Regions from separate parts of the Bacillus sp. NP247 genome, predicted to be linked through region 4. Evidence: riboswitches for the same ligand, from Rfam matches in the RefSeq annotation. Region 4 holds a riboswitch; each other region holds the start of a gene.

Region 1 (6,296 bases), 1.8 Mb from region 4:
TGCGCTCAAAATTAATAAAAGTTGAAAAAATGGAGATTGTCAGCCAACTCGCTGCAAGTATTTCACATGAAGTACGGAACCCCTTGACGGTTGTAAAAGGATTTACACAACTTTTAAAAACACCCAATATAACTCAACAATCCAGAGATGAATATATTGAACATATACTTGAAGAATTAAATCGTGCACAGGCAATTATTGATGATTACTTAACTTTTGCCAAACCCGCTTCAGAAAAACTAGATCGTATTTCAGTGGAGCACGAGTTACATCGAGTTATAAAAATGATGGTGCCTTTATGTAATATGAATAATATTAATATTACACAAGAGTTCTCTGAGGGAATAATTATCGGTAATACACAGCACTTTCATCAATGTTTTTTAAATTTAATAAAAAACAGTATAGAAGCAATGCCAAGTGGCGGTAATCTAATTATTTCTGCATCTGTTAGTAATAATAAAGTCATAATACGAATTCAAGATAGTGGAATTGGAATGTCTCAAGAGCAAATTAATCGATTTGGCGAACCATATTTTAGTACAAAAACGAAAGGTACTGGCTTGGGAACAATGGTTGCTGTAAAAATTATCGAAACGATGCGTGGCACATTGAAAATCCAAAGTGTTATAAATAAAGGAACTACCTTAACTATCACTTTACCTAAATGCAATAATGAGGAGATTTCGTATAATAAATGAAAAAGGAGCTATTAAGCTCCTTTTTCATTTATTTCGACACAAAAAGTATCTGCTATGTTTTTTTAGTTTACATTTAGTAGAGACTAATTAGAAATTAGTACCCTTAGCTCCAACAGCTACATCCAACAATAATTAATAAAATAAATAACACAACTAATAATGCGAAACCTCCACCAAAACCACAAGAACCGCCGAAACTCATATTTTCTCCTCCTTTTGGTTTGAAAACTAATAGGTAGTTGATCATTTTAACTGGTTCGTATTATACAGTATGTGTATCTCCCTTTTTTGAGCATGTCTTCATAAAATTAGTAAAAGCACTCTATTGAGAGTGCTTTAAAATGGGTACCAGAAACTTTGGAATACATTCAGCTTTAAGTAAACTGCAATAACCAAAATGATAATACCAACAAAAAGTGTGATATAATCCTCCTTTTGTGCGTCCTTTGCATAGTACCACGTTCGTTTATCTTTTTTTCCAAACCCTCTTAAATCCATTGCATTTGAAACAGTATCAATCCTTTCTAATGAATGAATAATAAGTGGCCAAAAAATTAAAACACGGTTTTTCATACGAATCCACAAACTCGCTTCTCCTTTTTCAAAAGGTACGCCTCTTGCTTCCTGTGCGTGTCTAATGATAATATATTCGGATTGAATACTTGGTATATAACGCAGTGCAATATTTATTGCATATGTAATTTTATAAGGAACAGCAAATTTATTTAAGCTGCTTACAAATTCACTTGGATGAGTTGTATAAATAAAAAGAAGTGTAAATGGTAATAACGTAAAATATTTCAATGAAAGTGTAGCGGCATAAAATAATGTTTCATATGTAATTGTTGCATAACCTATACGAAAAAAAGAGGTATACGTTCCCGTTAATTCCGATCCATAGGTGGGCGTAATGAAAAGAATCATAACGGAATTTAATAAACTAAATGTAAATATAACGCTGAAAATAACTATAATTTTACGCAATTGAATTTTTGCAATTAAGAGGCCGACACATCCAATAATAAATAAAATTAGCAATATACGAAAATCAAAAAATAAAAAAGTAAGTGTCATACAAAATATAAATAAAGATAATTTAATTGCACCATCCATACGATGAAAATACGTATTATGCATATTCCTCCCTCCTATTAGCCTCAATATAAAGTTTCACAAACTTTTCTGGAGTTGGAATTCCGCTTAATTTGGCTAGTTTTATTAATGAAATCTCCCGTAGATTAGCTCTTTGTAACGTTCCTTGATCCCCTAATACAGTGGATACAGTATTGTCCGCAATGATTTTCCCTTCATGCAGAACTACCGCTCGATCTGCGTATTCTAAAGCAAGATTCATATCGTGTGTGATAAGAATAAAGGATATGCCTTTTTCAGCCAGTTTTCTAATAGAGGACATAAACTGTTTGTAATGGTAATAATCTTGTCCAGCTGTCGGCTCATCTAATATAATAAGTTTCGGGTTTGTTATAAGTACAGATGCAATAGTAAGCCTCTTTTTTTGTCCGTAGCTTAATGCCTGAATTGGCCAGTTACGAAATGGGTATAATCCACAAATTCTTAAAGCTTTTTTGACTCTACTCTCAATCTCATCTTTAGAAACTTTTTTTAATTTTAATGAAAATGAAACTTCTTCTAAAACAGTGGGCTGTGTAATCATTTGATTTGGGTTTTGCATAACGTAAGAAATAACTTCCCCGCGTTTACGAATAGACCAAGAATTTATATTTTCTCCATCGAATGTTATTCTCCCATTCTTTGTTTTATTTATTCCTATAAGGGTATGAGCTAATGTCGATTTCCCTGCTCCATTATGACCCAATAACGCTACTATCTCTCCCTCTCCTATTGAAAGGTTGATATCTTCTAAGGCTGTATGTTTGTTATTGTATGTAAATGATAAATTTTCTATCTTGCATAAGGCTTTTTTAATATACGTGTTTTTAGATGACACTTGCTTCCGCATCCAGTTCTTTAATAGGTTATGAACGCCTGCATTACGTAGATTTTCAATTGGAAATACCCCAACATTATTACTGTCAAAATTTAATTTCTTTAGAGCTTCTATATAAATAGGTTCTCTTAGTCCGATATTTGGTAATATATTAGATGCTAATATTTTATTCGGTGAACCCATCGCAACAATTTCTCCTTCATCGATTAAAATAATTTTGTCTAAATCAAGGTTTAAAATTTCTTCTATTCGATGTTCAATAATTACAATTGTTTTATTATATTTCTCATGAATATCTTTAATGAGTTCTATAGTATTCAAACTACTTGCTGGATCTAAGTTAGCTAACGGTTCATCAAACAATAATATATCTGCATTTGTCGTTAGCAGACCTGCAAGAGAGACTGTCTGTTTTTGACCTCCTGATAATTCATGAGGACTTTGTGTATGAAAGTCCTGCATATTTACTTTTTTTAAAGAATCATTAACAATTTTTTTCATTTCATTTTGATTTACACATTCGTTTTCTAATGAAAATGCTACATCTTCTTCGACTGTAAGACCAATAAATTGTGAATCTTGATCTTGTAATATTGTTCCTACATGTTTACTCTGTTCAAAAATACTTCCCTCTCTCGGATCCTTTCCAGCTATTAAAATATTACCAGTACTAATCCCTTCGTAAGAAAATGGGATTAGCCCATTAATACAATGAGCTAATGTTGACTTACCTGAACCACTTCTTCCAGCTATTAGTACCTTTTCCCCAGGATATATTTGAAATGTAATATCTTTTAAAGTAGGCTGCGTGGCATGCCTATATTGAAAGGTAAATTGTTCAAAAGAAATAATTGGTTGCATGTATTCATCCCTACTTTTCAATTTTTAAATGTGTATGTTTCTTATTTGATTTCGCTAGACCGATCGTGATTGGTAAGCCAAGAACTAAAAATACGATAACGTCTGCAATTGTTGCGCCTAGTACTTGTATAACGATTTTGTCAAACGGTTCTCCCATCACAATAACATCGAATGCCCCTGCAAATATAATAGCAATTACAATACCTAATAACCCCGCAATTGCAAAATAAGAAATATCACGGTTATTAAACGTTCCATTTTTCACACTAAAACCAGTTCTTTTTTGTATGAGACCCATTGAAAATCCGATAATCCCCGAACTAATAACCCATCCCCACCAAATACCCCAACCAGCAATCGTATCTGTAACTGTATGACCGATTAGTCCTATTAAAAGTCCTGCTACTGGCCCGAATAACGCACCAAAAACTGTTAAAATAGCCAATGCTGGTTTAATAAAGGTATTCGGTGCGATAGAAAATCCCCAAAGCCCTAATACCCCGTATAAAGCTGCTCCAATTCCGATTGCTACTACTAGTTTTGTCGTTAATTTGTTCATTACAATTCTCCTCTCCTATTATCCCGCTTTTAATACTCTATATTTATTTTGAAAATGAATTATGCATCGACACTTCCTTTCTATACAACAAAAAATGACCCCTTAAATTAAGAGGTCATTTTCTTTCACGTACAAGAATCCTCTTATCTTTCAAAAGACATATAAATGTCCTCTGCGGAATTAGCACCTTCCTATGCATTTACATAGGGGTTGCTGAGGCTTCATAGGGCCGTTCCCTCTACCTCTCTGGATAAGTATGTATTTGTAATTTGTATTATGGCACTAACAATAAATAATTTCAATACTTTTCTTACTATTTTTATTTTTCAATAAATAGTTCATTTAAATCATTGTATTCTTATCGGAATTGTGAAATAATAAATTCAAAATTGTTATGGGAGGAATGCATGATGAAAGTAATTGGCTTAATTGGCGGACTAAGTTGGGAATCAACATCGTTGTACTATAAACACATTAATACACTTACTCTCTCTAAATATGATCAAAATGCGAAGCTTGTTTTATATAGTATGGACTTTGGGGAGGTAACTACATTATTGCAAAACCATCAATATGAAGAAGTGAAAAATGAATTAGTCACGGTAGCAAAAAAGGTAGAAAACTCAGGAGCTGAATGTTTACTAATGTGTTCTAATACGGTACATCTATTTGCTGAGGAAGTAGAACAAGCAATATCAATCCCACTTCTTCATATCGGTGATGTAAGTGCTAAAGAAATGGTAGAACAGAATATAAAACGTATCGGACTATTAGGAACAAAACAAACGATGGAACAAGATTTCTATACATCACGACTAGCAAAATATAACATTGAGACAATTATCCCAAATGACGAAGAAAGAACTTTTATCCATCACGTCATATTAAACGAATTAAGTAGAGGCATTATTTCAGAAACTTCAAGAGAGAAACTAATACAAATTACCAATTCATTAATTCAAAACGGTGCGGAAGGTATATTACTAGGCTGTACTGAAATACCATTGCTTATTTCCCAAAATGACCTTACTGTTCCTGTTTTTGATACTGCTTATTTACATGCGAATACTGCTGTACAATTTGCTGGATAATAATATAAAAGCATACAGGTAGAGCCTCTATGCTTTTATATTGTCCGAACTATTTATTTAAAAGAGCATCAATAACTGCAATGGCTCTTTTGGAACCACCACACTCTAAAAAACTTTCATTCAGTTTTTGAATGCCATGTTTATACTTTTTATTTGAAAGAACGTCTGTTACCGCCTTTTTTAAAGTTTGCACATTAACATGCTCTTTCAATAATCTATGTGCTGCCTCAAGCTCAGTTAATCTTTGCGCTATCATAGGTTGATCTTTATCATGCGGTATTATCACAAATGGGACATTATAATGGATTGCATCGTGCACACTATTCATTCCACCATGTGTAATAAAAACATCTGCTTCACTTAATATTTCTGATTGAGGTACGTAAGGGGCTATAATAAAGTTGTCTGGCGCTTGCTTAATTTTTGAAATATCATTTCTATCACCGATCGCCATTACTACAATCCCTTCGAAATTTGAAAAAGCATCAATACAAGTATTAAAAAATGGTTCGAGCCCTTCAAGAAGTGTTCCCATTGAAATATAAATAACTTTCTTTTTTGAAAGCAATTCAAGTGGAAACTTTGCATTTGTTTTGCGCTTTATAATACTCGGTCCAATAAAAACATTGTTTTCTCCGAACGAATCGCTATTAGGTTGAAAATAACGACTTGTATACACGAGACTAATATCTCCCTTATTATGCATAAATTGAAGATTATTTTTGGGCTTTACTCCAAATTCATGTTCCATTTGATACAGTAACTTTTCAGAGAGTTCATCGGGTTGGAATTGTATTTCTGCATTTGGATGAAAAGGCAAGGTTTCCAATAATACTGGTGGAATTAAAAATATAGGAGAGGAAACTATGCCTGGAACCTGCAAGTATTCCTTTACTAACTCTCCAGCACCAAATATATCATAAACTACGAAATCAAAATTAATGCTTTTACATAATTGTTTCGTAATTTCTAATATGTATAAAGAAGTTTGAACATGTACATGAAAGAAAGATTTTAATCCATATGAAGTTTCATTATCAATAGAAATCTCCTTTAATAAATCCGGATGAGTATGTACAATAGCTCCCAAAACTTCAAGCCTTTCCTTAAAGTTT
Region 2 (6,296 bases), 630 kb from region 4:
ATCACTAGTAAGGAATCGATTTCATGTGAGGTTTTCTGACATGAGGTTTGTTTTTGTCAAGAAAATTATTTGCATTCGTGCAAACTTATTTTGTTGTCAGATTTTAAATTTTGATTTATGATTTTTAACAGGGACAAAATGTAGTGAATTGTCGAATAATATGTAATACTCTTAATTTCAAGTTTTATAGAGATAGAATGAGAGATAGAGTGACACATCGAAGAGGGGGTTACCACAAGTATGAAAAGAATAGGACTTGCATGGCAAATTTTAATAGGACTTGCGCTTGGTATTGCAGTTGGGGCGATTTTCTTTGGCAATCCGGAAGTGGTGAAGTACTTACAGCCAATTGGTGATATTTTCATCCGATTAATTAAGATGATTGTTGTACCGATTGTTGTAGCTAGTATTGTTGTTGGGGTTGCTGGTGTTGGCGATGTTAAGAAGTTAGGTCGACTAGGCGGAAAAACAATTATTTACTTTGAAATTATTACAACGATTGCAATTGCTGTTGGTCTATTAATAGCGAACATTTTCCAACCTGGAAAAGGCGTTGATATGGATAAGTTAACAAAAACAGATATTTCTAAATATACACATACGACAGAGCAAGTACAAAGTCATTCGTTCGCGGATACGTTTGTAAATATTGTTCCGACGAACATTATGAAATCATTAGCTGAAGGTGATATGCTTGCTATTATCTTCTTCTCAGTATTATTTGGTTTAGGTGTAGCAGCAGTTGGTGAGCGTGGCAAACCAGTTCTACAATTTTTCCAAGGTGTGGCAGATGCAATGTTTTATGTAACGAACCAAGTTATGAAGTTTGCACCATTTGGTGTATTCGCATTAATTGGTGTTACAGTTTCTACATTCGGATTAGCTTCATTAATTCCATTAGGGAAATTACTCATTGTAGTATATGGGGCGATGATATTCTTCGTTGTGGTCGTATTAGGACTTACAGCGAAAATATTCGGTATTAACATTTTTCAATTCTTTAAAATTTTAAAAGACGAGCTGATCTTAGCGTATTCTACAGCAAGTTCAGAAACGGTTTTACCGAAAATTATGGAGAAAATGGAGAAATTCGGTTGTCCGAAAGCAATTACGTCTTTCGTTATTCCGACAGGTTATTCATTTAACTTAGATGGATCAACTTTATATCAAGCAATTGCGGCAATTTTCTTAGCGCAAATGTACGGTATTGAATTATCCATTACACAACAAATTACATTATTACTTGTATTAATGGTTACATCAAAAGGTATCGCGGGTGTACCGGGCGTATCATTCGTTGTATTATTAGCAACACTTGGTACAGTTGGTATTCCAGCTGAAGGTTTAGCATTTATTGCAGGTATTGACCGTATTCTAGATATGGCTCGTACGGCAGTTAACGTTGTAGGTAACTCTTTAGCGGCTGTAGTTATGTCTAAGTGGGAAGGTCAATATGACGCTGAAAAAGGACAAGCCTATTTAAAAGAGATATCTGAAAAGGGTCAAGCGGCTTAATTATGATTTGAAAAGCTCTCACATATTATGTGAGAGCTTTTCTGTATGTAGAAGAGGAGAGAAAGTTATGAAACGTAAGTACGGTGATGGTTCTACGTGGAAGCGATTATTAGAGAAGACATACACAGTAAAACAAGCTGAAGCAGGTATGTTAGGAATATTGGATATAAAAAAGGTGAGAGAGCCTAGTTATAAAGAATACAATAGTAAAGAGCTTTGCATTGCAGGTGATGGGTATACATGGATGCAATATTTTATAAACGGGAAAAACTTTGCAATTACAGCTATGTTAGACAATCAAAAACAATTAGTGCAATATTATATCGATGTGACGAAAGAATTTAAAATAGACGAGCATGGTTTACCTTATTTTGATGATTTATATTTAGATGTCGTATTGTTACCAAACGGTGAGATTTATGTATTAGATGAAGATGAGTTAGAGGATGCTTATAGAATGGACGATGTTACGAAGGAAGAATATGAATTAGCTTGGCATACAACGAAATGGATTGTAGCAACGATAAAAAATGGAGAATTTTATTGGATCTCAGTATTGGATAAAGAAATTGAAAAGTTAAAATGATTGATGTATTCATATTTTTGTATAATTACCAAAAAAAACTATACAAAAAATAATTGACTTTTGTTTTGTAAGCGAGTAAAGTTAGGAAAGAAATTATTATTAAAAAATAAATATGAAACCTTCTTATAAAGAGAGGCGGAGGGACTGGCCCTACGATGCCTCGGCAGCGGACTCGATTTCAGAGTGCTGTGCCAAATCCAGCAAGCATGTGCTTGAAAGATGAGAAGAGTGTTTCTTATAGATGTATAAGACCTCTTCTCATCGGAAGAGGTCTTTTGTTATTCATTAGAAAAGGTTGAAAACTAGGGAGAGATGATACGTTGAAAGAAACGAGAGGAAATGGTTTAGCGTTATTACCACTTGGAATATTTTTGGCGCTATTTATTGGTTCTGGAATTATTACAGGTGATTTCTATAAATTGCCGATACTTGTAGCAATTTCAATTGCTGTAGGAATTGCTTTAGTGATGAATCGTAAAGAAAGCTTTAATGTGAAAGTAGAACGATTTGCTAAAGGTGCAGGAAATCCGGATATTATGATTATGGTATTAATTTTTGTACTTGCAGGGGCGTTTTCTGAAACAGCAAAAGGAATGGGCGGAGTTGATTCAACTGTTAATTTAGCGTTATCTATTTTGCCACCAGGATTTATCGTTGCTGGAATTTTTGTTATAGGGGCATTTATTTCATTAGCGATGGGAACTTCAATGGGAACAATTGCAGCACTAGCACCAATTGCTGTAGGTATTAGTGGGCAAACTGATATCTCAATTGCACTTGCGATGGCTACGGTTGTGGGCGGAGCGATGTTTGGTGATAATTTATCATTTATTTCAGATACAACAATTGCTGCTGTTCGTTCACAAGGAACAGAAATGAAAGATAAGTTTAAAACGAACTTTTTAATTGTATTACCAGCCGCTATTATTACAATTGTACTATTAGTAATAATTACTTTAGGAAGTGATACACAAGTTAAAGCCCATAGTTTTGACTGGATAAAGATTTTACCGTATGCAGGAGTACTTATTACCGCGCTACTTGGCTGGAATGTACTTATTGTGTTAACTGGTGGAACTGTATTATCTGGCGCTATAGGTCTTATAGATGGAAGTTACACGTTGGAGAGTTTCTTTAAAAGTGTAACGACTGGAATGGGCGGTATGATGGAGTTAGTATTACTTGCCATTTTAATCGGTGGTATGGTCGAACTGATCCAATATAATGGTGGTATTCAATATTTAATGAATCTTTTAACGCATAATATTCGTTCGAAAAAAGGAGCAGAGTTCGGTATTGCTGGCTTAGTGAGTATGACGAATATGTGTACAGCAAACAATACAATCTCTATCATTTTTACAGGTCCGCTTGCGAAAAATATTGCAGATCAGTATGAAATTGATCCCCGTAAATCAGCGAGTGTACTGGATCTTTTCTCTTGCTGTGTACAAGGGTTAATCCCATATGGTGCTCAAATGTTAACAGCGGCAGGATTTGCTGCGTTATCTCCGGTCGAATTGTTACCATATGCATTTTATCCAATTTTAGTTGGAGTATGTGGAATCATTTCTATATTAATTGGTTTCCCGAGGTTTTCTAAAGTGGCGGAAAAAAAAGAGTATCATAAAACTGCATAGCATAAAGAGACATTTATTATTAGCAGTTGAAAACGCTCGGAGAATATTCTCTGAGCGTTTTTTATTATTTATAAATCCTTTTTCAAATAGTAGTGCTTATAATCTCTTCCTACGTTATCGAGGATACCATACTCTTTATAACCGTATTTTTTATAGAAATCTAATGCTTGAAAGCTTAAAGTGTCAACTTTAATAAAATCACAATTTCTTTCTAAAGCGATTTTTTCTACTTCTAATAACAGTTTAGTTCCATACCCTAATGCACGTATATCTTCATCCATGATAAAAGAGTGAATCTCTAACCAATTCCAACAGACTTCACCTAATATCCCCCCGCGTATTTTACCATTTTCATCTTTAAGAAATAAATGAATCTCTAAGTATCTGTCTCTTAAATCAGATGGAAAGTGCTTTAAATTATATTCATAAAGCTGATTGTTTATATGTTTTTTAGCGTCGGTATTGATTTCTTTCGTAATGTGTAAATTCATGATATATCCCCTTTAATTTAAATATAACTTTCTGATTTATTTTAACATAATTTTCTTAATATTTTTTTAATGTAATTTAATAAAAGTTTGTACGTATTGCTAATTTTTTTGACGCGCAAGTTGAGATTCTCATTCGTTATTGAATAAGAATTTTTCTGTATCTATACGCATCGCATACATGTTCGTTTTGCAAAAGGCTGAATGCAACTCGGTCTTAAGTCTGAGTCGAAAACAGTTCTTAAGCTCGTTATGGAAATATGAAAAAATAGTTAAGATAAGAGTATCAAATCGAAGGGAGGCAAGCACAAGATGAAACAATTTCTAGCGTTTATCGCAGCCGGTATTTTGGCTTTAATTGCTCTTGGTAGTCTTGCTGGTATTGTAGGATTCGCCATTGGAGCAGGAGTTGTGTACTGGAGCTATAAATCATTTGTGCGAGCTAAATCATTCTTTGGAAAGTTAGCTTGGGGTATTGTTGGTTTAATCGGTTTGTCCATTGCACTTTCTCATTCCCCAGCATTAATCGGTATCGCAGCATTAGTAGTTTTATACTACGGTTACCGTGAGTGGAAAAAAGAAAAAAATGTAGTTGTTGATTCTGCTCCAGAAAGTTCTAAAGCATATAGCAACTTTGAAGATGAGTGGAACAAGTTAATGAAAAACTAATATAAAATGAATCAAATCAAATTATAAAGTAGAAGAGAGGAAGATTATAATGAAACAATCTTTATTCGGACGTGTACGCGATGCAATTTTAGCTGATTTTCATAATGTGTTAGATGAGAAAGAAAGAAAAAATCCAATTGCTATGTTAAACCAATATTTACGCGACAGTGAGCGTGAAATAACAAAAATTGAGAAGTTAATTCAGCGTCATAAAACATTAAAATCTAACTTTGCTCGTGAGCTTGAGCAAGCACGTTATTTCGTTAGTAAAAGATCAAAGCAAGCTATCATCGCACAAGAAGCAGGAGAATTACAATTGCATGAACGCGCATTAGAGGAAGTAGCGTATTATGAAGGGCAAGTAACTCGCTTAGAAGAAATGTATGCTGGCGTTGTAGAGCAAATTGATGAGTTAGAGCGTCGTCTTTCAGAAATGAAAAATAAATTAAAAGAAATGAACGCAAAGCGTATGGAATTAATGGCACGTGAAAATATGGCACATGCAAACCGCCGTATGAATACTGCTATTCATAAAATGGATGAAAATAATCCGTTTTTACGATTCGAAGAAATTGAAGATCACATTCGTGACATAGAGCTGCGTATAAATGAAGAGCATGAGCGTGATACATTTGATATGAAAATTGCAAAACTAGAGCATGAAATGAAAGAGAAAAATGAAGTATCGTTAACGAAAGAAGTAACAAAATAATTGTAGTATATAATAAAACAGGCTTATGATATAGTGATAGAAGAAAAGGTGTTGGAAAGCAATGCCTTTTCTTCTATGTATATGTGACAAGGAGGGGGGAGCTGAAATGAAGAAGCAATTTTCAAAAACACAATTAATGGGGATGCTCCTCATCATATTTGGATTCGGTCTTTTTCTTGATATGATACTTGGACATTTTGAACCAGGTGGTCTAATTTTTGCATTTATTATGATTATGTTTGGAAGACATTATCGAAAGAAGAACCGTTATGTAAGAGGGAATGTATTTTTATTTGTCGGTGGTATTGTATTCTTATTCTTCTTATTTTCATCAGCAGCATTCGTACTTGTTGTGTTTGCTTGTTTAGCTTTAATTGGTTATCAACTTATCCAACAAGGACATCAGCAAAAAGCAATGAAAGTTGAAATTAAAGAAAAGGGATATATAGATGAAGAAAAACAAATATATCGTACAGAACCGTATATAAAAAATATGTTTGTAGGTAATGTCCGGATGATGGATCATATTTATGAACTTGAGGATATTAACGTCCAATATGGTGCTTGTGATGTTGAAATTGATTTAACAACTGCGATGATTCCAGAGGGAGAAACGGTAATTGTTATTCGGGGAGTCATTGGTAATATTCGTTTATATGTGCCGTATGATATTGAATTGTCTTTAAATC
Region 3 (6,296 bases), 600 kb from region 4:
TAGATTGCAATACCTATCCAAAATAAAACAGGAATAACTAAAATAGATGATTTCTTACCCTTTACAACTTTCTCATTTCCTCCTTTATCCACCGCGCGAATTTTATTACCGCTTCTAGTCCATGGAATCAAAAACAAAGTGAGAATAGCTAAAACTATAAATTTCATCAAAGGCAATGTCCCCTTTTCTTTTGTCTTCTCCATAAGTATAACAAATAAAGGGTAATCAGGTAAAAATGGGTATGATTATATTTTTTTGCTACTTAATACAATTCCACTCACTGCATATAAAATAGATGCTATATAAAAAATGGTGCCAATCGTAAAGAAATCTACTAAATATCCCGTTGCAATAACCGCTACTGCTCCTCCAACCGATGTCCACACATGATATTTTCCAATTTCATAACCAGCTTTTTTCTGTTCTACCTTTCGTGCTAACGATGTCTTCTCCGTATTACGCTGCACAGCACCTAAAATACCCATTAAAATTTGGAGAATATATACATGCCAAACCTCTGTTGCAATAGGGAAACAAAGCATTAATATAGCCATGGACCATGCGTATATAATTAATAACTTTCTATCACCTATCCTATCAGAAGTTCTTCCAACTAACGGATATACTAGAGCTGAAGTTAAGGCAAATAAACCGTACGCCCAGCCAAATTGCGAGAAGCTATTCCCAACATTTCGAAGCAATAGAATGTAAAAAGGAAATACCATACTTCCCGCCATCATAATAATGCTTTGTGACGCTACAAATCTTCTATATGTCATTTGCTATACTCCTTATAAAATAAATTCACAAACCTTTCCTCTGGGTCTACTTCCTTCTTCTTCTGAAGGAATTCTTCTATACGAGGATATGCTTTCTTTAGTTGCTCCTTTGCCGGATAAGAATAATACGGTAAATAATAACTTCCATTATGCTTTAACGTAACATCAATCATCTTTTGAATGACCACTTTTGTTTTCTTTATTTCATCCTCAGAACGCCCTTGATTAATTAGAAGCACAAGCGCAAACATATCATCTTTCGCATAAGATAGCACCGCATTCTCATTCTTTTCTACATAGCGGATTGTAATGTTAAGAAGGTTTAATTCCTCTTCATTTAAAACACTTCGCAAATCATCTATATACTCTGCAAAACCATCTATCGGTACAAAGTACTCTTGTAAAACTTCGGTCAAGTTTGGATTATCGTATTCCATAAAAGCACTATCAGATCTCATTACGTTATTTCGCGTTTCGTACTTACCATCTGTACGTTCAAAATAACTTCTTTGTATATCCCAAAATGCGCCCTTTCCCCAGTCACTATAACGTGATAACCCAAGTAAGAATTTCGGCGCAGCTATAATATTTTCTTCTTTTAATTTGCTGTACTCTTTCAACTTCTGTTGATCTTCTGCCAGTACATAATCTGTCACATACATCTCTTTTAAAAATGAATTTGGGGCAACAGAAATACGTGCTAAATGCATACGTATATTCTCATCCCTTCGCACTTTATTCTTAAAGTATGAAGAGTATTCTTTATAATCTAGTACTTTCGTATGAGTTTCATACAATTCATCGTTTGTTAACTGCAGCGTCACATCTAAAATCACACCAAACAATCCATATCCCCCAATTACATACGGAAACAAGTCAGCATTTTCTTCTCTACTTACATCACGTACTGTACCATCTGCCATTAACAATCTGAACGACTCTACTGTATCAATCAATGCTTCATGACGAATATCACGCCCATGCACATTTACACTTAATGAACCACCAACAGTAAAAATATTTTGAGATTGCATCACTTGAACTGCAAGACCATATGGATTGATTTTCTTTTGAATGCCATTCCATGTGACACCACTTTGTACCCTAATCCTCTTCTTCTCCGGATCAAACTCTAATATTTTGTTATATCCTTTCATATCAAGCATCGTACCGTTCGGATAATACGTCTGTCCGCCTTGGCTATGTTGCATACCTGCAATCGAAATCTTCTCTCCAGAAACATTTGCATCTTGCACTAGCTTTTTTAATGAGCCCTCATCCTCAGCATCTTCAATACGTTTAATTTTCGTTGGAAGCAACTTTCCTACATCACTCATAATAGGATGATCCAGTTGCTCTTTGTATACATATATAGATGTTGTGAGCAACACTGTATACGCTACAATTACAACCGCTATTTTTCTTTTTTTCAAATGGCACTCTCCTCGTTTGAAATTCTAATCTCACTAGTACTTCTCTCTATGCTTATTGTACCTACTTTCTTAAAAGGAAAATACTACACTGTAAAAAAGAACTATCTTTCTTTTACTTATTATGAAGCGAAACTATACGCATGATTTAAAAAACATTTAAATATGATGTAGAGGAAAATAACTTAATTCAGGAGGTTGCTATGAAAGCAATTATTTGCACAAAATACGGGCCACCTAACGTTCTCAAGCTTCAAGACGTAAAGAAACCTACTCCTAAAAAGAATGAAGTATTAGTTAAGATTCACGCAACAAGTGTAACAACTGGCGATTGTAGAATGCGAAGCTTTACTAGTCCACTTTTATTTTGGATTCCTATACGACTTGTATTAGGACTTAGAAAACCGAGAAAACCTATACTGGGAGTAGAATTAGCTGGAGAGGTTGAAGAAATAGGAACAGATGTGACTCAATTCAAAAAGGGAGATTCCATCTTTGCATTAACAGGACTTAACGTTGGTGGCTATGCTGAATACGCATGCGTACATGAAAGTGGATTGATAGCATTAAAACCTACCAATGTGACGTATGAAGAAGCGGCAGTTATTCCTTTCGGCGGAACTTCAGCATTACATTTTCTGAGAAAAGGGCACATAAAAAAGGGACAACAAGTACTTATATATGGCGCTTCCGGATCAGTAGGTACCGCTGCTGTGCAACTTGCTAACTATTTTGGCACGACTGTTACAGCTGTTTGTAGTAATTCAAATTTTGAGCTAGTGAAATCTTTAGGGGCTGATAAAGCAATTGATTATACGAAAGAAGATTTTACTGAACGAGGCGAGTGCTACGATATAATATTTGATGCAGTTGGAAAGTATAAAAAATCCCTTTGTGAAAAAGCATTAACGCCTAATGGAAAATACGTATCTGTTAATGGCACAATCGCAAAGGTCAGCAAAGACGATATGAGTCTATTAAAACAACTAGCTGAAACAGAAAAGCTAAAACCTGTTATTGATAGAACTTACCGATTAGAAGAAATTTCAGAAGCCCATACGTACGTAGAGACCGGACATAAAAAAGGTAATGTTTCCATTACCTTAAAATAAAATATATTCAGAAAATAACATTGACAATTCTTTTTGTAAGATTTACTATTAGTACCATATTTAAAAACTACATACACATACTCTTATCAAGAGTGGCGGAGGGACTGGCCCGATGATGCCCGGCAACCGAGCTTATAACGTATAAGCTAAGGTGCTAATTCCTGCAGAACGATTTTCGTTTTGGAAGATGAGAGAGGAACCTATTTCGTCTATTCGGCACCTCTCTTATTTTTGAGAGGTGCTTTTTATTTTGGAACGCATATTAAGGAGGAACTATAAATGAAAAAGATATTATTAAGTATTGTAAGTGGAGCTGTATTATTGTTAAGCGCATGTGGTGCTAATTCTGATAAAGAGGTAAAAGTATTAGATGAGAAAAAGATTACCGTTGGTGTAACAGGCGGACCGCATGAACAAATTTTTGAAAAGGTGAAAGAAGTTGCAGCAAAAGATGGTCTCCAAATCGACGTAAAGGTATTTAATGATTATGTAGCACCAAACGTATCTTTAGATGAAAAAAGCCTCGATGTAAATAGCTATCAAACTAAATCTTATTTAGACGTATTTAAAGCTGAACGTAATATGAAATTAACTGAAGTATTTTCCACAGTAACATTCCCTATGGGTGTATATTCTAAAAGCTTAAAAGATGTAAAAGAATTAAAAGAGGGCGACGCAATTGCTGTCCCAAACGATCCAACAAATGAGCTTCGTGCTTTAAAGCTATTTGAAAAAGCAGGAGTTTTAAAAGTTGATCCAAAGGCTACGGAAAAAGCGACTGCAAAAGATGTAATTGAAAATCCGAAAAATTTAAAGATTGTTGAATTAGAGGCATCTCAATTACCAACGCAGCTAAGTGAAGTGAAAGCGGCTGCGATTAATACAAACTTTGCATTAGGCGCAAAATTAAGTCCAGCGAAAGATTCTATTTTCCGCGAAGGAAAAGATTCACCCTATGTGAACTGGGTCGTTGTTCGTACTGAAAATAAAGATGATGCAGTTGTAAATAAATTGAAGAAAGCTTATCAATCTCAAGAAGTAAAGGATTTCATTGAGAAAAAATTTGATGGTTCTGTTTTACCGTCTTGGTAGGAGCTGACTATAATGATTGAATTAAAAAACGTCTCCAAAGTATTTACAACAAAAAAAGGGAATGTTGAGGCCCTTAAACCAACTTCCCTTAAAGTAAAAAAGGGCGAAGTATTTGGAATCATCGGATATAGCGGCGCTGGTAAAAGTACATTAATTCGTTGTGTAAATTTATTAGAAAAACCAACAACAGGAAATATCATTATAAACGAACAGGATTTAACAACCTTATCAACAAAAGAACTCGCAAAAGCGAGGCAAAAAATCGGCATGATTTTTCAAGGATTCAATTTGCTTAAAACCGTTACCGTTTACGAAAACATCGCACTACCCTTACGTCTATCTGGTCTTCCCAAAGATGAAATTGAAAAAAGGGTAGAAAAGTATCTACGCATTGTTGATCTCTTTAATAAAAAAGACGCCTATCCAAGTGAATTATCTGGTGGTCAAAAACAACGTGTAGCGATCGCTCGCGCACTATCTCATGAGCCTGAAGTGTTATTAAGTGATGAAGCAACGAGCGCATTAGATCCGGAAACGACCGATTCTATTCTTGATTTGTTATTAAAAATCAATAAAGAAATTGGAATCACGATTTTACTAATTACACACGAAATGAATGTCATCCAGCGTATTTGTGACCACGTTGCCGTTATGGAACATGGGGCGGTAGTCGAAAGTGGAACCGTAAAAGATATTTTTACAAACCCACAACATGTAACAACGAAGAAATTTGTAAATAGCGCATTTGCAGCTAAAATTCCAGAAGAGGTACAGAAAGAGCTACAAAGTACTGGAGAAATCGTAACACTTTCATTTATAGGAACCGCTTCAGGAGAACCAGCGTTAGCTGTCGCTACAAAACGTTTTCAGGTATATCCTAATATTTTATCAGGCAATATTACGCAATTAAAACATGAGGCATATGGGAAACTGGTCGTTCATATGCAAGGTGACAAAAATGAAGTAAACCGTGCTTTATCATTTTTACAAGAGCAAGGAATCATCGTAGAAGGAGGTAGAACAGATTATGGGAAACAAGTCCTTTTTGGATGAGTGGGGTAACGTAATATGGGAAGCAACCATTCAAACATTTCAAATGACATCTATTTCATTACTTATCTCTATCCTTATTGCATTACCACTTGGTGTCACACTTGTTTTAACGAGACCTGGTGGACAGCGAGAAAATAAAATTATCTATCCTATTCTTAATACAGTTATTAATGTCATTCGCTCTCTTCCATTTATCATTCTATTATTCTTCATTTTACCTTTTACAAAGTTTCTAATGGGGACATCAATTGGCGTACAAGGTGTTATCGTACCGCTTGTCGTATTCACAGCACCTTATATTGCACGTTTAATGGAAACAGCTTTATTAGAAGTGGATCGTGGCGTCATTGAAGCATATCAAGCGATGGGAGTTTCTACTATAAAAATCATTTGGCACGTTATGGTTAAAGAAGCACGTCCATCTCTTGTACTTGGACTAACAATCGCAACAATCGGCTTAATTGGTGCAACAGCAATGGCTGGGCTTGTAGGTGCTGGCGGGCTAGGGGACTTAGCATATCGCTTCGGGCATTTACGCTACGAACCTGAAGTAATGTATGCAACGGTCTTTATTTTAATCATTCTTGTTCAAGGATTGCAGTCTTTAGGGAATGGTGTTGCACGAAGATTGAAGAAAGATTAAAAAGAGGGTATCTCACTAAAGTGAGATACCTTCTTCTTATCTTTTAAATCCACCTTCTGAATGAATAACTTGCCCCGTAATCCATTCTGCTTCTTCACTTACTAAAAACTTAATGAGTCTTGCTGCATCCTTTGGCTCACCAATTCTGCCAAAAGGAAACATTGGTTTTAATCCTTGCTTTATCTCT
Region 4 (6,296 bases):
AAGTGTATAATGAAACACTTCACTACATTGAAAAAGAAGAACAAGCTGGTAATTTATTTGTTATTCGCCCAGAAGTGCAGCTTCAAGTAGATCGTATGGAAAAGGATACGGCTAAATTACAAAATCTATATGAGCAAGGCTATGAAGATGCGAAGAGACAGTTTGCAGATTTACAGGCATTTTTGCAAAAATAATAATTAGGCTGTGGAGAAGGAGTTCTCCGCAGTTTTTTTTGTATTGCTTGATGGAAATATACAACGAAAATATGGTATAATATGGATAAAAGTGTGTGAAGGAATGATACATATGAAAAATGTATATAAAGGACTTAGACATACTGGATTTACTGCAATGCTTATTTTTGGCGGCGTATTTTTACTTCGCTGGCTTATTCATAATGAAATGCTACTGGATCAGCTTATTGGGTTCAGTGTAGGAATGGTGATGGTTATTTCAACAGTTTTCATTCAAAAGTATAGTAAAGAATTGCAGGTAAATGAGAAATATTAAAGGTTTCTAGCCTCTTTTAAGTAGTTTGGTCGTAGAGGAGGCTTTCATATGCTTTTTTTATTTGCAGTATATTTTGTTTTTATTATGACATTGTTAATGACGTTTTTTCTTTCTAAAAGATCATATGAGAAGCCGTTTATTAAATATATACCAGCGTTCATATTGTTTATTTTGGCTTTCATTTCTTCTATTACGTTTGTATGTAATAACGGAATGGGAGAGCTTATGATAGCAATCTTCTTAGGTGTTATACAGCAATAGCGAACGGTCTTCTGCTCCTTGCGTTGAAAGTAGTTCGTGTGATTGTTGCAAAAGGAAAGTAGAACATCGGGATTCGATGCTCTACTTTTTTATCCCGCATTAACGGGCAGTAAGACCCTCACCTCAAAATTCGGCGAAAGCAAAGAAGTTAGGTGGGGGATCAACTGCCCGTAAAAGCCCGATTGGTTCAACTAATAATCAGTGGGGGTGAAGAAAACCCCCCACTGATTAAAGTTTCACTTTATTTACGCTTCTTTTTAATAAATGAAAAGGCTAAAGCTGCAATTAAAATACTGCCTTTAATGATATCTTGTGCATAATAAGGAACGTTCATCATTGTGAGGCCATTTAATATGATCCCAATTAATACGGAACCAAGAAATGTTCCGATGACATTTGGTTTCTTAGCACCGAACATTGCGTAACCGATATAGGCAGCTGCAACTGCATCCATTAATAATGGGACGCCAGCTGAAACTTGTCCTGTTCCAACGCGGCTACATAGAATAATACCGCCAATAGAGGCAAGTAAACCGCTAATCATATAAGCATATACACGGTAACGATCAGTAGGAATACCAGCTAGTCTAGCAGCTTCTCGATTCCCACCTGTCATATAAAAGAAACGACCGTACGTTGTTTTTTCTAAAAATACATATGCAATCAAAACGACGATAAGCATGATAATGACAGGGACTGGAATTCCTAACAAGGAACCTTGACCGATAAATAAAAAGGATGGAATAAAATGTCCTTTGGCACCAGACATTCCTTCATAAATAGAAGATCCTTTTGAAAATGTTAAGTGTAGTCCATTAACGATATACATGATACTTAATGTAGCTAGTAAATCTGGTAGTTTAATTCGGATAACGAGTAAGGCATTTAATAATCCAACTAATAGCCCGCAAAGAATAGGAATAAGGAGTGTGACTAATAGCTCTTGTCGATATAAAACGAGACAGGAAGCAGCTGCAATTGTTGCTAAACTAGCGGTAGAGCCGACTGATAAATCAAATCCATCTACAATTAATGTAAAGGTAACACCAATTGCAAGTAACGTTACGATAGAAATGGAACGTAAAATATCACTAATATTGTTGTATGTTAAAAAAGAATCGTTGACGATAGAGAAGAAAATTGTAACACCTATAATGATAGCAATCGTACTAAATTGATAAAAAAGATGAGTAGGTAAATATAGTTTCTTAGTTTTCGTTTTATGAACGAGATTCAATGGAATAGCTCCCTTCAGATAAATGTAAAAGATGCTCAGGAGATAGATCGTTTGGCAAGTATTCACCTACAAATTCACCGTTTGTCAGTATAAGAATGCGATCGGCGATATGCAGCGCTTCATCTTGTTCTCCTGTGAAATAAATTACGGAACTTCCGTTTTCTGTAATGTTGCGAATGAATTGAAAAATGTCTTGTTTTGCAGCTATGTCCACCCCTTTAGTTGGCTCGTCTAAAAGAAATAGATTCGGTTTGAATCCATCCCACTTTGCAATGGAGACTTTTTGCTGGTTTCCACCGCTAAGTGAATGAATAAAGGCTTTTGGGTCATCGGGTGAAATGCTGAAAGAAGAAATTGCCGTAGTAGCATTATTTAATTCGGTTTGTTTTCGTCTCCAACCTGATTGGTGTAAATTTGTGTGACCTATAATATCTTCCGAAAGAAATACGCCTTGTTTTCTTCTTTCTTCTGGTACAAGTGCGATTTTCGCTTTAATCGCATCTCGCGGTGTTTTAATCGTAATATTTTGGCCGTCTATTTTTGCATGATAAGTGTGACGTGCACCAAATAAAGTTTCAGCAATTGTTGTTTTGCCACTGCCAATTAATCCGTATATCACAACAGTTTCACCTTTCCATATGGTGAGAGAAAGGGGAGGATGGTCTTTGTGTAAGGGAAGTTCTTGTACTTTAAATAATTCTTCGTTCCCTCGTTTTGGTGCTGTATTAATAGGAAGTGTAAGTTGTTTTCCAGTCATCGCTTCCACAATTTGTTGATCTGTAACCTGTGTAATAGCTTCAGAAAGTGCAACTTTACCGTTATGTAATACCGTTACATCATCCGCGAAATTTCGAATCTCTGATAAACGATGAGAAATTAAGATGATGCCAATTCCTTTTGATGTTAAATCTTTTAATAGTTTCCCGAAACTTTCAACTTCTTTAGGTCCAAGAGAAGAAGTAGGCTCATCTAATAAAAGATAATTTGTATTGTTGGATAAAGCTCTTGCGATAAGAAGTAATTGTTTTTCATGTAATGAGCAGTTGGAAACATCTTCAGAAACATTTAAATCAGCCTGTACAGTTTGCAAATGTTGTTTAGCGAGTGAGACTAATTTTGACTTTGAAAATAGTACTTTATTTTGCATTGCTAAATGATCGATAAGTACATTTTCTAATACAGATAATCCCGGAATAAGTCCGTGATCTACTTCTTGTGTTACAAAAGAAATACCGTGCTTTTTTGCATCGCGTGGTGAAGTAAAGGAAACAGATTGATTATCAATTTTTATATCGCCAGCAACTGGTTGAAATTCACCAGTTGCTATTTTCAGTAGAGTACTTTTCCCAGCACCGTTCATTCCTAGTAGGGCATGAACTTTTCCTTTTTGAATATGGATAGAAACATCTTCTAGAACAGGTGTAGCGACATGATAAGAATGTGTAATGTTTTGAAGAGAGAATGTCATCATTTTTTCTCCTTCTCTAATTTTTTCATCCAAGGAGAATACACATCTTTCGAGTCTCCCCAACTGTTTATATGTTTTGATAATTGATCCATTGTTATATTTTCTTTTGGTAAACTATTTTTCTTTACTAAATAAGGTTCTAGTGAATAAATATCTGGTGTTTGTTCACCGGCAATTTTTTTGTATAAGAATCGTACTTGAACTTTACCTACTTCCGCTGGATCAGTTGCAGCCGTAGCAGACCAAGGTGAGTTTTCTTTTTGCATAAGTTGTAAATCTTCATTACTTAAATCAATGCTGTATACTTTTATATCTGTACGACCAGCTTGTTCAAGTGCTTTAACAGCTCCTTTAGCAAACTCATCCCATGAAGCGAAAATAGCTTGTAACTCTCCTTTTTTCGGATATTTTTTTAGTAAAGCTTCTACTTGTGTTTGTGTATCAAGCGGTGTGTTATTGCTAGCAGTACCGAATCGCGCAACTTCTTTTATATTTGGATAACGTTTATAAAAAGCATCAATGATAACGTTGCGACGTTCCATTGGAGCAAATCCACCAACCCATACAACTGCGATATTTCCTTGTCCATTCAAATCTTCCGCTAACGTTTTTAATGATTTCCATGAAAGGCTATAGTCATCTTGATCAATAATCGTTACACCTGGTAAGCGTAGATCGTTATCAAATGCGACTACGGGAATGTTCGCCTGTAACGCTTTTTCGACTCCAGGTTTTAGCGCTTCAGATCGGCCATGATCAATTAAAATGCCATCCACTTTTGAATTAATAGCAGTATCTAAATTTGCAGCCATTTTTGCTAAATCGTTATCAGAATTGTAGACTTGTACACTGCCGCCAAATAGCTCGACTTGTTTTTTGACGCCCTCAATATATTGAGAGGAAAAAGTTCCGATAGACATTTGCATAATTAATGCGATTTTTAATGGCTTCTTTACTTGGGTTGGAACTTCTGTTTGTAAGTGATTTTCTACTGTTGTAGTTACTTTTTTCACAGTTTGTTGCTTTTGTGAAGAGATAGCATCTTGTTCATTTGTACAAGATGTTAATGTAAGTAAGAGAAAAATAAGTACGATGGAACATAATTTTTTCATAAAAAAATCCCTCCTAAACTAAGAAGAGAGGGGAGGGAGTGAAAATAAAAAACGCCTTTTCAAATAGAAAAGACGTCTTATCATATTACTCTTATCTTTCAACACAACGTGTTGTAAGAATTAGCACCGTGCCCATAAATGGGTCGGTTGCCGGGCTTCGTAGGGCTCATCCCTCCACCTGCTCTTGATAAGACATCGAATATTTAACTATTTCGAATTATTCCATGATTCTGTACGGTTGTCAAATGTTTTTTGAAAATAAAAAACCCCTCATAAAGAGGGATTTTAATGTGGTAAGAAAACTAATTGATAAGCGAACAAGATTCCGAATAAATACACAAGTGGGTGAACAGCACGGAATTGTCCTTTTGCCACTTTCATAAGTGGGTATGAAATAAATCCAAGTGCGATACCTGTTGAGATACTTGATGTAAGTGGCATGCTTAAGATTACTAAAAATGCTGGGAATGCTTCATCGAATGTATCCCAATCGATGTGGCGAACTGAGCCCATCATAAGACTACCAACGATAATTAATGATGGTGCTGTAATAGCTGAAACGCCAGAAACAGCGCTCACTAAAGGTCCGAAGAATGCTGCTAATGCAAATAGAACAGCTACTGTCACAGTTGTTAAACCAGTACGACCACCAGCTGCAACACCTGCAGATGATTCAATGTAAGCTGTTGATGGTGTTGTTCCGAACATAGCTCCAATTGTTGCTGAGAATGAGTCAGATAGAAGAGCTCGTCCTGCTTTTGGAAGTTTTCCGTCTTTCATAAATCCGCCTTGTTGTGCTACACCAAGTAATGTTCCTGTTGTATCAAATAGTGTAACGAGGAAGAATGAGAACACAACACCGTATAATCCGTAATTAATTACATCAGAAACAGCAGTAATTGGATTTGAAACGATAATTCCTTCTGGTAATCCAGGCATTGACGTAACGCCATTTGAGAATGTTAATTGACCTGTGAAGTAAGCAATAATACCAGTTAATAACATTCCGATAAATAATGCCCCGTTTACATTTAAAGACATAAGGATAATTGTAATTCCGAGGCCAGCTAATGCTAGTAGAACTGGAGCAGAGTGAAGATCGCCAAGCCCAACTAAGTTTGCATCATTTTTTGTAACAATTCCTGTTAAGCGCAAACCGATAAAAGCAATAAAAAGACCAATACCAGCAGTAAGTGCATGTTTTAAGTTTTCAGGAATTACTTCCATTAATTTCGTACGGAAAGATGTGAATGATAACAAAATTAAAATCATACCTGCTACGAATACAGCAGAGAATGCAATCGCGAAAGTCATGCCTTCATGAGCTTTTACAACAGAGTAAGAGAAGTAAGCATTTAATCCCATACCTGGTGCAATTGCGATTGGTAGATTAGTAAAGATCGCCATAAATAATGTTCCGACAACAGCTGCAATGATTGTCGCTGTAAATGCTTGTTCAAACGGAACACCTGCATCCCCAAGGATGACAGGGTTTACGACAATGATATATGCCATTGTTAAAAAGGTAATAATACCTGCCATAATTTCAGTTTTAATAGAAGTTTTATGTTTTGAAAGGTTAAACATATAAACATCCTTTCTTTTTACGAATAATTTTCACAACAGTTATATATAATATTCGTTTTTTAACTATTTTGCAATAGTTTTGCATAAAAACTTTAGAACAATTCATATTTTATGTCTTAAA

What was found. A riboswitch is a leader RNA that binds a small molecule or an ion and turns the genes downstream of it on or off. The one in region 4 is predicted to bind S-adenosylmethionine.
Region 1: another riboswitch for S-adenosylmethionine. It lies ahead of KPL75_RS27265 (ECF-type riboflavin transporter substrate-binding protein); the one in region 4 lies ahead of KPL75_RS18005 (sugar ABC transporter substrate-binding protein).
Region 2: another riboswitch for S-adenosylmethionine. It lies ahead of KPL75_RS21290 (Na+/H+ antiporter NhaC family protein); the one in region 4 lies ahead of KPL75_RS18005 (sugar ABC transporter substrate-binding protein).
Region 3: another riboswitch for S-adenosylmethionine. It lies ahead of KPL75_RS15060 (MetQ/NlpA family ABC transporter substrate-binding protein); the one in region 4 lies ahead of KPL75_RS18005 (sugar ABC transporter substrate-binding protein).

Annotation. Positions count from the first base shown of each region.
Region 1 is NZ_CP076653.1:5,266,775-5,273,070, forward strand. It holds gene KPL75_RS27245 (sensor histidine kinase) at 1-701, shown strand, start outside; gene KPL75_RS27250 (YjcZ family sporulation protein) at 805-903, opposite strand; gene KPL75_RS27255 (energy-coupling factor transporter transmembrane component T family protein) at 1,038-1,838, opposite strand; gene KPL75_RS27260 (ABC transporter ATP-binding protein) at 1,831-3,531, opposite strand; gene KPL75_RS27265 (ECF-type riboflavin transporter substrate-binding protein) at 3,542-4,090, opposite strand; SAM riboswitch class I at 4,231-4,347, opposite strand; gene KPL75_RS27270 (aspartate/glutamate racemase family protein) at 4,498-5,181, shown strand; gene KPL75_RS27275 (macrolide family glycosyltransferase) at 5,231-6,296, opposite strand, start outside.
Region 2 is NZ_CP076653.1:4,075,707-4,082,002, forward strand. It holds gene gltP (glutamate/aspartate:proton symporter GltP) at 241-1,515, shown strand; gene KPL75_RS21285 (ribonuclease FAU-1 family protein) at 1,583-2,101, shown strand; SAM riboswitch class I at 2,222-2,327, shown strand; gene KPL75_RS21290 (Na+/H+ antiporter NhaC family protein) at 2,422-3,738, shown strand; gene KPL75_RS21295 (GNAT family N-acetyltransferase) at 3,807-4,229, opposite strand; gene KPL75_RS21300 (lmo0954 family membrane protein) at 4,539-4,895, shown strand; gene KPL75_RS21305 (PspA/IM30 family protein) at 4,945-5,607, shown strand; gene liaF (cell wall-active antibiotics response protein LiaF) at 5,714-6,296, shown strand, end outside.
Region 3 is NZ_CP076653.1:2,843,616-2,849,911, reverse strand. It holds gene KPL75_RS15080 (DUF3981 domain-containing protein) at 1-167, opposite strand, end outside; gene KPL75_RS15075 (MFS transporter) at 246-779, opposite strand; gene KPL75_RS15070 (FAD-binding oxidoreductase) at 776-2,212, opposite strand; gene KPL75_RS15065 (NAD(P)-dependent alcohol dehydrogenase) at 2,413-3,321, shown strand; SAM riboswitch class I at 3,402-3,515, shown strand; gene KPL75_RS15060 (MetQ/NlpA family ABC transporter substrate-binding protein) at 3,601-4,413, shown strand; gene KPL75_RS15055 (methionine ABC transporter ATP-binding protein) at 4,426-5,466, shown strand; gene KPL75_RS15050 (methionine ABC transporter permease) at 5,441-6,109, shown strand; gene KPL75_RS15045 (SDR family oxidoreductase) at 6,146-6,296, opposite strand, start outside.
Region 4 is NZ_CP076653.1:3,441,595-3,447,890, forward strand. It holds gene KPL75_RS17980 (patatin-like phospholipase family protein) at 1-194, shown strand, start outside; gene KPL75_RS17985 (hypothetical protein) at 307-510, shown strand; partial or broken gene KPL75_RS17990 (sugar ABC transporter ATPase) at 559-833, shown strand; gene KPL75_RS17995 (ABC transporter permease) at 1,013-2,008, opposite strand; gene KPL75_RS18000 (sugar ABC transporter ATP-binding protein) at 1,992-3,479, opposite strand; gene KPL75_RS18005 (sugar ABC transporter substrate-binding protein) at 3,476-4,588, opposite strand; SAM riboswitch class I at 4,677-4,782, opposite strand; gene KPL75_RS18010 (NCS2 family permease) at 4,874-6,175, opposite strand.